Linked DNA regions of Rhodopseudomonas boonkerdii. The protein of the gene in region 2 interacts with the protein of the main gene of each other region in a pairwise test. Links are inferred from orthologs where the notes say so. Each region holds a gene or a part of one and is shown on either strand. Other genes may lie near its edges.

What was found. Proteins that work in one complex are often made in the same cells at the same time.
Region 1: the proteins of grxD (region 2) and E0H22_RS04745 interact in binary tests that used the Escherichia coli proteins (3 or more experiments, as listed by UniProt). The link is inferred for Rhodopseudomonas boonkerdii from one-to-one orthologs.

Annotation. Positions count from the first base shown.
Region 1 is NZ_CP036537.1:1,017,622-1,021,784, forward strand. Bases 1,272-4,124 are described here. They hold E0H22_RS04745 (BolA family protein), read right to left. Parts: upstream 2,907-4,124; coding sequence 2,637-2,906; downstream 1,272-2,636. Other genes in these bases: fdhF (formate dehydrogenase subunit alpha), read left to right, coding at 1,272-1,534; fdhD (formate dehydrogenase accessory sulfurtransferase FdhD), read left to right, coding at 1,538-2,383; E0H22_RS04740 (formate dehydrogenase subunit delta), read left to right, coding at 2,352-2,582; E0H22_RS04750 (J domain-containing protein), read left to right, coding at 3,054-3,701; E0H22_RS04755 (L,D-transpeptidase family protein), read left to right, coding at 4,095-4,124. In the rest of the region: more of fdhF, read left to right, coding at 1-1,271; more of E0H22_RS04755, read left to right, coding at 4,125-4,163. UniProt on the Escherichia coli protein: Transcriptional regulator that plays an important role in general stress response. Has many effects on cell morphology, cell growth and cell division. Acts by regulating the transcription of many genes, including dacA (PBP-5), dacC (PBP-6), ampC and mreB.
Region 2 is NZ_CP036537.1:2,226,905-2,232,127, forward strand. The notes cover bases 1,523-4,282. They hold grxD (Grx4 family monothiol glutaredoxin), read left to right. Parts: upstream 1,523-2,614; coding sequence 2,615-2,950; downstream 2,951-4,282. Other genes in these bases: egtB (ergothioneine biosynthesis protein EgtB), read right to left, coding at 1,523-2,317; E0H22_RS10275 (O-acetyl-ADP-ribose deacetylase), read left to right, coding at 2,950-3,492; E0H22_RS10280 (serine hydrolase domain-containing protein), read left to right, coding at 3,541-4,282. In the rest of the region: egtD (L-histidine N(alpha)-methyltransferase), read right to left, coding at 68-1,033; more of egtB, read right to left, coding at 1,079-1,522; more of E0H22_RS10280, read left to right, coding at 4,283-4,860; E0H22_RS10285 (serine hydrolase domain-containing protein), read left to right, coding at 4,841-5,223. UniProt on the Escherichia coli protein: Monothiol glutaredoxin involved in the biogenesis of iron-sulfur clusters.

The sequences.
Region 1 (4,163 bases), 1.2 Mb from region 2 along the record:
CACCGACATCGTCCGCTCGGCGCATATCGAGGCTCAGCACCATCTGCCGCTGCTGCCCGGCACCAATGTCGCCGTGCTTACGGCGATGGCGCATGTCATCGTCACCGAAGGCTTGGTCAACGAGACCTTCGTGCGTGAGCGTTGCGACTGGAGCGAGTTCGAGGACTGGGCGAGCTTTGTTGCCGAACCCTCGCGAAGCCCGGAAGCCACCGCCGTCCAGACCGGGGTCGATCCGAAGGAACTGCGTGCGGCCGCCCGTCTCTATGCCACCGGCGGCAATGGCGCGATCTATTACGGCCTCGGCGTCACCGAACACAGCCAGGGTTCGACCACGGTCATCGCCATCGCCAATCTCGCCATGGCGACCGGCAATATCGGCCGTCCCGGCGTCGGCGTGAATCCGCTGCGCGGCCAGAACAATGTGCAGGGCTCCTGCGACATGGGCTCGTTCCCGCACGAACTGCCGGGTTATCGCCACATCGCCGGTGATGCGGTGCGCGAGCAGTTTGAGGCGATGTGGAACGTGAAGCTCAATCCGGAGCCGGGCCTGCGCATCCCCAACATGTTCGACGCCGCTACCGAAGGCACCTTCATGGGCCTTTATGTACAAGGCGAAGACATCCTGCAGTCCGATCCTAACACCTCGCATGTGGTCGCGGCGCTGTCGTCGATGGAATGCGTCATCGTGCATGATCTCTTCCTCAACGAGACCGCCAACTACGCCCACGTGTTCTTCCCGGGGTCGACCTTCCTGGAGAAGAACGGCACTTTCACCAACGCCGAACGTCGCATCCAGCGCGTGCGCAAGGTGATGTCGCCGAAGAACGGCATGGAAGACTGGGAAGTCACCTTGGGCTTCGCCAAGGCGCTCGGCTTCGAGATGAACTATACCGATCCGTCCCAGATCATGGACGAGATCGCGGCGTTGACGCCGACTTTCGCCGGCGTCTCCTACGAGAAGCTGGAAAAGGAAGGTTCGGTGCAGTGGCCGTGCAACGAGAAGCAGCCGCTGGGCACGCCGATCATGCACATGGATGGCTTCGTGCGTGGCAAGGGCAAGTTCATGCGTACCGAATATGTAGCGACGGACGAGCGCACCGGTCCGCGCTTCCCGCTGTTGCTCACCACCGGCCGCATTCTCAGTCAGTACAATGTTGGCGCGCAGACCCGCCGCACCGATAACGTCGTCTGGCACGAGGAAGATCGGCTCGAACTGCATCCGCACGATGCCGAACAGCGCGGCATCCGCGATGGCGACTGGGTGCGGCTGCAGAGCCGTGCCGGCGAGACGACCCTGCGTGCGCTCATCACCGAGCGTGTGGCGCCGGGCGTGGTCTATACGACCTTCCATCACCCGACCACGCAGGCCAATGTCATCACCACGGAGTTCTCGGACTGGGCCACCAATTGTCCGGAATACAAGGTGACGGCGGTGCAGATCTCGCCCTCGAACGGTCCGTCGGAATGGCAGAAGGAATATGAGGAGCAGGCCCGCCAGTCGCGCCGGATTGCGCCGTTGGAGGCCGCCGAATAATCCATGTTTGAGCCGGTTCGCAAAGCTGCCCGAAAAGTCTGGCGCCGTCACGGCGTCAGCGAGGGGCTGCGCGCCGTACCTGAAGAGACTGCGCTGGCGATCACCTATAACGGCGGGACCTATGCCGTCATGATGGGAACGCCGCAGGATTACCGGGACTTCGCCTATGGCTTCAGCCTGAGTGAGGGGGTGGTTGCAGACATCGGCGAGATCGAAAGCTTCGAGGCCGTCGAATTCGACGATGGTGTCGAGCTGCGCATGTGGCTATCCTCCGACAAGGCAGAAAGCATCAGCGCGCGGCGTCGGCAGATTGCAGGCCCGACGGGCTGCGGATTGTGCGGCATCGACTCGATCACCGAAGCGGTAAAACCAGCTGCGGTGGTCGGAGCGGGTGGCTCATTCACTTTCGGTCAGATCATGACGGCAGTGGATGCGCTTGCGCCGTTGCAGAAGATCAATATCGAGACGCGCGCCGTGCATGCGGCGGCATTCTGGACGCCGGATCACGGTATCGTCGCGCTGCGCGAGGATGTCGGTCGCCACAATGCGCTCGACAAGCTCGCGGGCTCGCTGGCGCAAGCCAGGATCGATACAGGGCAGGGCATGGTGCTGCTCACCAGCCGTGTCTCCGTCGAAATGGTGCAGAAGACCGCTGCCATCGGTGCGCCACTGATGGTGTCCGTTTCCGCGCCCACTGCGCTTGCCATCCGTCTGGCCGAAGCTGCGGGCATCACGCTCGCCGCGATCGCGCGTAGCGACGGTTTCGAGGTTTTCACACATCCGCACCGCGTCACCGCGGGCGTTTCGGGACAAGACAATGGACACCCACGTGCACACTTCGTCGCCTGACCGGCTGATCTACATGGCCAACCAGATCGGCGACTTCTTCAACAGCCAGGGTCATGACAAGGCCGTGGCGGGCATCGCCGAGCACATCAAGAAGTTCTGGGACCCGCGCATGCGGAAGAAGATCTTCGAGCACATCGACAATGGCGGGGCAGGGCTGAAGCCGAATGTGCTGGAAGCGATCACGTCGCTGAAGAAGTGACGCTGTTGCGTCGTTCCGGGTTCGCGCCTGTGGCGCCCCCCGGAATGACGAATATTAGGCCTCCCCCGGCGTCTGTGCCTTCACTGCGAGCGCATGCACGGTTCCGGCGAGTTCCGCAGCCAGCAGGGTATTGATCATCCGGTGCCGGTCGATCCGGCTCTTCCCTTCGAAGGCCTCCGACACAATATTGACCCTGAAATGGGTTTCACCCTCGGGACGGTGGCCCATGTGACCGGCATGCAGATGCGACTCATCGGTCACGGTTAGGCTGTGGGGCGAGAAAGCCTCCGTCAGCTTCTTTGTGATGTTATCTTTCATGGTCATGATGACCGGCTTAGCCGCTCGGGCGGGGGGCCGCAATCGTGATGTCATGTCGGCCGGCAGGGGTGGTATCTCCCTCGTGGAGGGCCTGTGAGGGTAATCCGAATGTCAAGACTTGAAGCTTTGTGCGTTGCGTAGTCAAAGTCAGCCATGCCCATCGACTCATCCAAATTCTTCGACAGCATCCGTATCAAGCCGAACAAGCTGAGTGCGAAGCAGCAAGCCGCTGCCCGCGAGGCGTCGGTGATGTGCGAGTGGCCCGAATGCAAGAACAAGGGCCCCCATCGTGCGCCGAAGGGCCGTGCGCAGGACAAGGAATATTGGCATTTCTGCCTGAATCACGTCCGCGAATACAATCAGGGCTACAACTTCTTCCAGGGCATGGCCCCGGATGCCGTTGCCAGTTACCAGAAGGACGCGCTGACGGGCCACCGTCCGACCTGGAAAATGGGCGCTAATGGCACCAAGGGCAAAGGCAAGACCGGCGCGGCCAATCTCGACGGCGCCGTCGATCCATTCTCCATGTTCGATGAGATGAATGGCCTCGGCCGTGGTCGCCGCCGCGCTCAGGCGGAAGCGCCGAAGCCCGAAGCGCGCAAGGTCATGAATGCCGAGCGCAAGGCGCTCCAGGTCATGGGCCTGACCGCCGAGGCGACGCTGGACGACGTCAAGGCCAAGTACAAGGCGCTGGTCAAACAGCACCACCCGGACGCCAACGGTGGCGACCGCTCCACGGAAGATCGCCTGATCGAAGTCATCAAGGCTTACAACTACTTGAAGACGGTTATCCGGGCTTAGGCTCTGCCTTCGGGTGGCCTCGCCACCCATTCCGCCCGTCATCCTAAGGAGCCGCGTAGCGGCGTCTCGAAGGATGGCCGAAGAGCGCCGGGCCATGCCATTTCATGGTTCGAGACGGCGCTGCGCGCCTCCTCACCATGAGGGACTGCGGAAGTGGCCTCGGGCGCACCCATACTTCCAATTAACCATCTGCTCCGTCCGTCGATCCTCCGCCGCAATTCCGCCCGTCGTCGAATCTTCAATCTCTTTTCACCATCGCCCGAATGGAACCGGGCCCTCACGGGTGGTTGTGTTGCGAGCAGGGCGCCTTAAGGCTAATATTTCGAAATGAATAAGGACAAATTTGTCTTTATTCGTTGGGGTGTCGGTTTCAGCCGGCTGCGGAGTTTCATCTTGATCAATCGCACGCTCGTTCGCGCGCTGCTCACCTCGGCCGTGTTGTCGGCCGGTGCGCTGTTGGCT
Region 2 (5,223 bases):
CGCCATCCTTCGAGACGCCGCGCAAGGGCGCGGCTCCTCAGGATGAGGGAGTGAGTGTGGCGGACCTTTACTCCACCGCCACCAGCGCGTGCACCGAGAACTGATCCTCCGCATCGGTCCATGACGATTTCGGTTCCCAGCCCGAACCGCGTGCAAGTGCGCCGAAGCGCTCGATGCTATATTTGTAGCTGCTCTCGGTGTGGATGCTCTCACCGGCGCGGAAATTGAAGCTTTGGCCGAGCAGATGCACCGTCTGCGGTTTCTTGGCGATCAGGTGCATCTCGATGCGGTGGCGCTCCTTGTTGTAGATCGCGCGATGTACGAAGGCCCCGAGGTCGAAGTCGCCACCGAGTTCGCGATTGATCCGCACCAGCACGTTCTTGTTGAATTCGCCGGTGACGCCGGCGGCATCATTATAGGCAGCCTGCAAAATGCGCTCGTCCTTTTCGAGGTCGATGCCGATCAGCATCAGGGCGCCCTTGCCGAGGATCGCGCGTGCCGAACGCAGGAACGCGCATGCTTCGTGCGGATCGAAATTGCCGAGCGTCGAGCCCGGGAAGAATCCGACCTTCGGCATCGCCGCCACCTCGTCCGGCAGCGAGAAGGTCGTGGTGAAGTCTGCATTCACCGGCAGCACGCTCAGCGCCGGGAAATCCTTGCGCAATTCTTCCGCCTGACCGGCGAGGAAGTCGCCGGAAATGTCCACCGGCACATAGGCGCCGAATGAGCACTGTTCGAGCAGCAGCCGCACCTTGGTGGTGGCGCCGGCGCCGAATTCGACCAGTGCCGCGTCCTCCGGGATGATCGAGCAGATATCCTTGCCGCGAGCTCGCAGAATGCCCAGTTCGGTGCGCGTCGGATAATATTCGGGAAGCTTTGTAATTCGCTCGAACAATCGAGAGCCCGCTTCGTCGTAGAAATATTTGGGCGAGAGTTTCTTCGGTTGCTGCGACAGGGCTGCGGTGACGTCGGCAGCGAAACTGGACGTGGCCGGGTCGACTTCCACGGCAGCCAGAGGGGCGTGAACGTTCATGACTCTCTCCTCAACGCGGTCGCATCCAATGCGATGGTGATGAAATCAGTTGCCGTAATCTGCGAGACGCAGGCCGGTGAACTGCCAGCGATGGTGGGGATAGAAGAAGTTGCGATAGGTGACGCGGCTGTGACCCTCGGGCGTCGCCAGCGACGAGCCGCGCAGCACATACTGGTTCACCATGAACTTGCCGTTGTATTCACCGAGGGCGCCCTCGGCGGCACGGTAGCCGGGATAGGGAGCATAGGAGCTGCGCGTCCATTGCCAGACGATGCCGTAGGCATCGTTGAGACTGTTTGCGCGAGCGGCAACTTCCCATTCCATCTCGGTCGGCAGATGCTTGCCGCTCCAGCGCGCGAAGGCATCGGCTTCGTAATAGCTGACGTGGCAAACGGGTGAGTCGGGATCGATTGTCTGCAGACCGCCCAGCGTCATGATCCGCCATTCGCCGTCGATCTTGCGCCAGTGGCCGGGCGCCTGCCACTCCTCGCGTGCCGCGGCGGCAAAGCCGTCCATCAGCCACAGCGCGGCCTTGTCATAGCCGCCGTCATCCATGAAGGCACGCCATTCGCGATTGGTGACGAGATTGCGCGCGAGTCTCACGGGACCGACGAGGGCACGGTGTGCAGGCTTCTCGTTGTCGAAATGGAAGCTGTCGCCTTGATGGCCGATGGTATGGATGCCTTCGGTCAGGGTGGTCCATGCGTCGCTGCTGCGCATTGAACGCGGGAAGCGCCAGTCGGCGTCGTAGGCCGGCGGAATCGGGTTCTGCGCGAAGGCGTGTAGAATGTCGGTGTACATCAGCTCCTGATGCTGCTGCTCGTGGTTCATGCCGACTTCGAGCAGCGGGACCAGCGACGCGAGCTTGTCCTCGCTTGCGGTGTCGACGAATTTCACGACGGCGTCATCGACATGGCGACGATAGGCGGTGACCTCATCGGCCGAGGGCCGCGTAAGATGGCCGCGCTGGGCACGTGCGTGGCGGGGACCTGCGGAGACGTAATAGGAATTGAACAGATAGGCGTAATCGGGGTGGAAAACCTTGTAGCCCGGCTGATGTTCTCCAAGCAGAAATTGCTCCCAGAACCAGGTCACATGTGCACGGTGCCACTTGGCCGGGCTTGCGTCGGGCATCGACTGGATCAGCTGATCTTCCGGAGTCAACGGCGCGGCACGGCGCTCGGTCTCATGACGAACCGTCAGAAACGCATTGCTGAACTGTTTGGCGAGGGCGCCGGCCTGGAGGATCGGGGCTGCGTGCTGGGCGGATGCTGTTGGCGTCACGAAAGTCTCCGATTTTGAGGAGAACGTCAGTCTTCCCGATGGGTTCCACGGAACGGGTTTGTCCTAGATGGGGCCTTCCAAACGGGATGAAAGGCTTCCCATCATATAAATCCGCTCTTCCGCCGCCTGGACAAGCTGCGGAAAAGCGACCAGAGGGCTGCGCGGCTAGCCGGAAATGCCCGCCCAACCGGGCTTTCGGCTTGGGATGCGAAACGGTTTCGGTTACATATATGGGCAGGCGAGGGCCGCTGCGCCGAACGGGCAGGCAGCGATCAGGCTGCGAGCAAGGACGCGATCATGAGCATTGAGCAATTCATCGAGAACGAAGTGAAGACCAACGACGTGGTGCTGTTCATGAAGGGCACGCCGCAGTTTCCGCAATGCGGTTTCTCGGGCCAGGTGGTCCAGATCCTGGATCACGTCGGCGTCGGCTACAAGGGCCTCAATGTTCTCGAATCCGCTGAACTGCGTGACGGCATCAAGGTTTATTCGAACTGGCCGACCATTCCCCAGCTCTATGTGAAGGGCGAATTCATCGGCGGCTGCGACATCGTCCGCGAGATGTTCCAGGCCGGTGAGCTGCAGAGCCTGCTGGCCGAGAAGGGCGTGATCGAAGCCCAGGCGTCGGCCTGATCTTCCAACGACAAATCGGCCCGGTGACGCTGGACGTGATCGTGGCCGACATCACCACGCTCAGCGTGGATGCCATCGTCAACGCCGCCAATGAAACGCTCCTTGGCGGCGGCGGCGTGGATGGCGCGATCCACCAGGCCGCCGGCCCGGAGCTTCTGGCCGCATGCCGCCTGCTGGGCGGCTGCGCCACTGGCGATGCCAAGATCACCCTTGGATACCGTTTGCCCGCCCGCCATGTGATCCACACGGTCGGCCCGATCTGGCATGGTGGCCAACAGGGCGAGGACGCTGCGCTCGCCTCGTGTTACCGGCGCTCGCTCGCGCTTTGTGAGGCGAGCGGGCTGGCGACGGTGGCCTTCCCGGCGATCTCCACCGGCGTCTACGGCTTCCCCGCCAAACGTGCTGCGGGCATTGCGGTACGCGCGGTCGTCGAAACGGTGTCGAAAACACCCGGTATTCGCACGGTCACCTTTTGCTGTTTTTCCGAGCCATCTGCCGGATTGCATCGCAGCACGCTGGCTGGCGTTGCGCCTCTTGTTTGAGACCGGTGCGTCGCTAGACTTCGCGCTGTCTGGTCACGAGGATCTGCAATGGGGCGACGGGATGTGATGCGCGCACTGATCGCCGGCGCGATATTTGCGGCTGGTGCCGCTGCATTCCTATTTCAGACCTTCGCCGTAGCCGAAGACCGCTTCGCTTCCGAAGGCACTTTCGATATCCCTGCCGGCGCGCATTTCTCCCAGGAGAAGCTCAACGCGATCGACGTTTTCTTCAAGACGCAGATCGACAACGGCAAGATCCCGGGCGCCATCGTGCTGATCCAGCAGCATGGCAAGCCTGTCTATGAGCGCTTCTTCGGCGTTCGCGATCCCGACACCAAGCAGCCGATGACAGCGGACACGATCTTCCGTCTGCATTCCATGTCGAAGCCCATTACCTCATTTGCGGCGATGATGCTGGTGGACGAGGGCAAGCTGAAGCTCGACGATCCCGTCTCGACATACATTCCGTCCTTTGCGAAGGCCAAGGTCGGGGTCGAAAAGACGCTGGAGAATGGCGAGAAGGCGCTGGAGATCGTGCCGCCAAACCGGCCGATCACCATCCGGGACCTCCTGCTCCACACGTCGGGCATCACCTACGGTTTCTATGGCAACAGCCTGGTCCGTCGCGCCTATGGCAATGCCGATATCTACAATGGCGATTTCGACAACAAGGAGTTCGCCGATCGCATCGCGCAACTGCCGCTGGAATATCAGCCCGGCACCATGTGGGACTACGGACACTCCACCGACATTCTGGGCCGCGTGATCGAAGTCGTGTCGGGCAAGACGCTGCTCGGTTTCGAGGAGGAGAAGCTGCTCAAGCCGCTCGGCATGACCTCGACCGGTTTTTACGTGAAGGAAAAGGCGAAAGAGGCGCTGCTTGCCAAGCCGATGGGATGGGACAGCGATTTCCGCACGGGACGGCAAGGGCGCCCCGAAACTTATCGAAAATGGGAGTCCGGCAGCGGCGGCATGGTCTCGACCCTGTCCGACTATCGCAAATTCGCGCAGATGCTGCTGAACGGCGGTGAATATGACGGCAAGCGTTATCTGAGCCCGGTGACGTTCAAGGACATGACCACCGATCACATCGGCAAGGGCAGTGGCATTGCGCGCGACTATCTCTATTTCCCCGGCGACGGCTTCGGATTCGGTTATGGCTTTGCCGTGCGCACCGATGCGGGCAATGCCAAGCCGCCGCCGCCGGGATCGCTCGGCGAGCTGAAATGGGACGGCGCGTCCGGCTGTTATTTCATCATCGATCCCGTGCAGGACTTCTTCATGATCCTGCTCGAACAGACGCCCTCGGAACGCCAGCGCATCCAGCGCTCGCTCAAGCTGCTCGTCTATGAAGCGCTGGAGAAATAGCGCCGTTGCGCTCATGTTGCTGGCGCTGTTCGGTGCCGGCACCGATCGCGCTGCGGTGCCAATCGCGCGCGCCGAGAAAGCACAAGCTGTCGCGCGCGAATTTTCGCCCGACAAACTTCTCAAGCTCGACGATTACTTCCTCGGCATGGTGGCCGAGCGGAAGATCCCCGGCGCGGTGGTGCTGGTGCAGCAGCATGGCAAGCGCGTTTATTTCGACACATTCGGCAATCGCGACAGCGGCCATCCGATGACGGCGAATTCGATCTTCCGACTGTATTCGATGAGCAAGCCGATCACCTCGGTTGCGGCCATGATGCTGGTCGAAGATGGCAAGCTCAAGCTTGATGATCCCCTGTCGACATA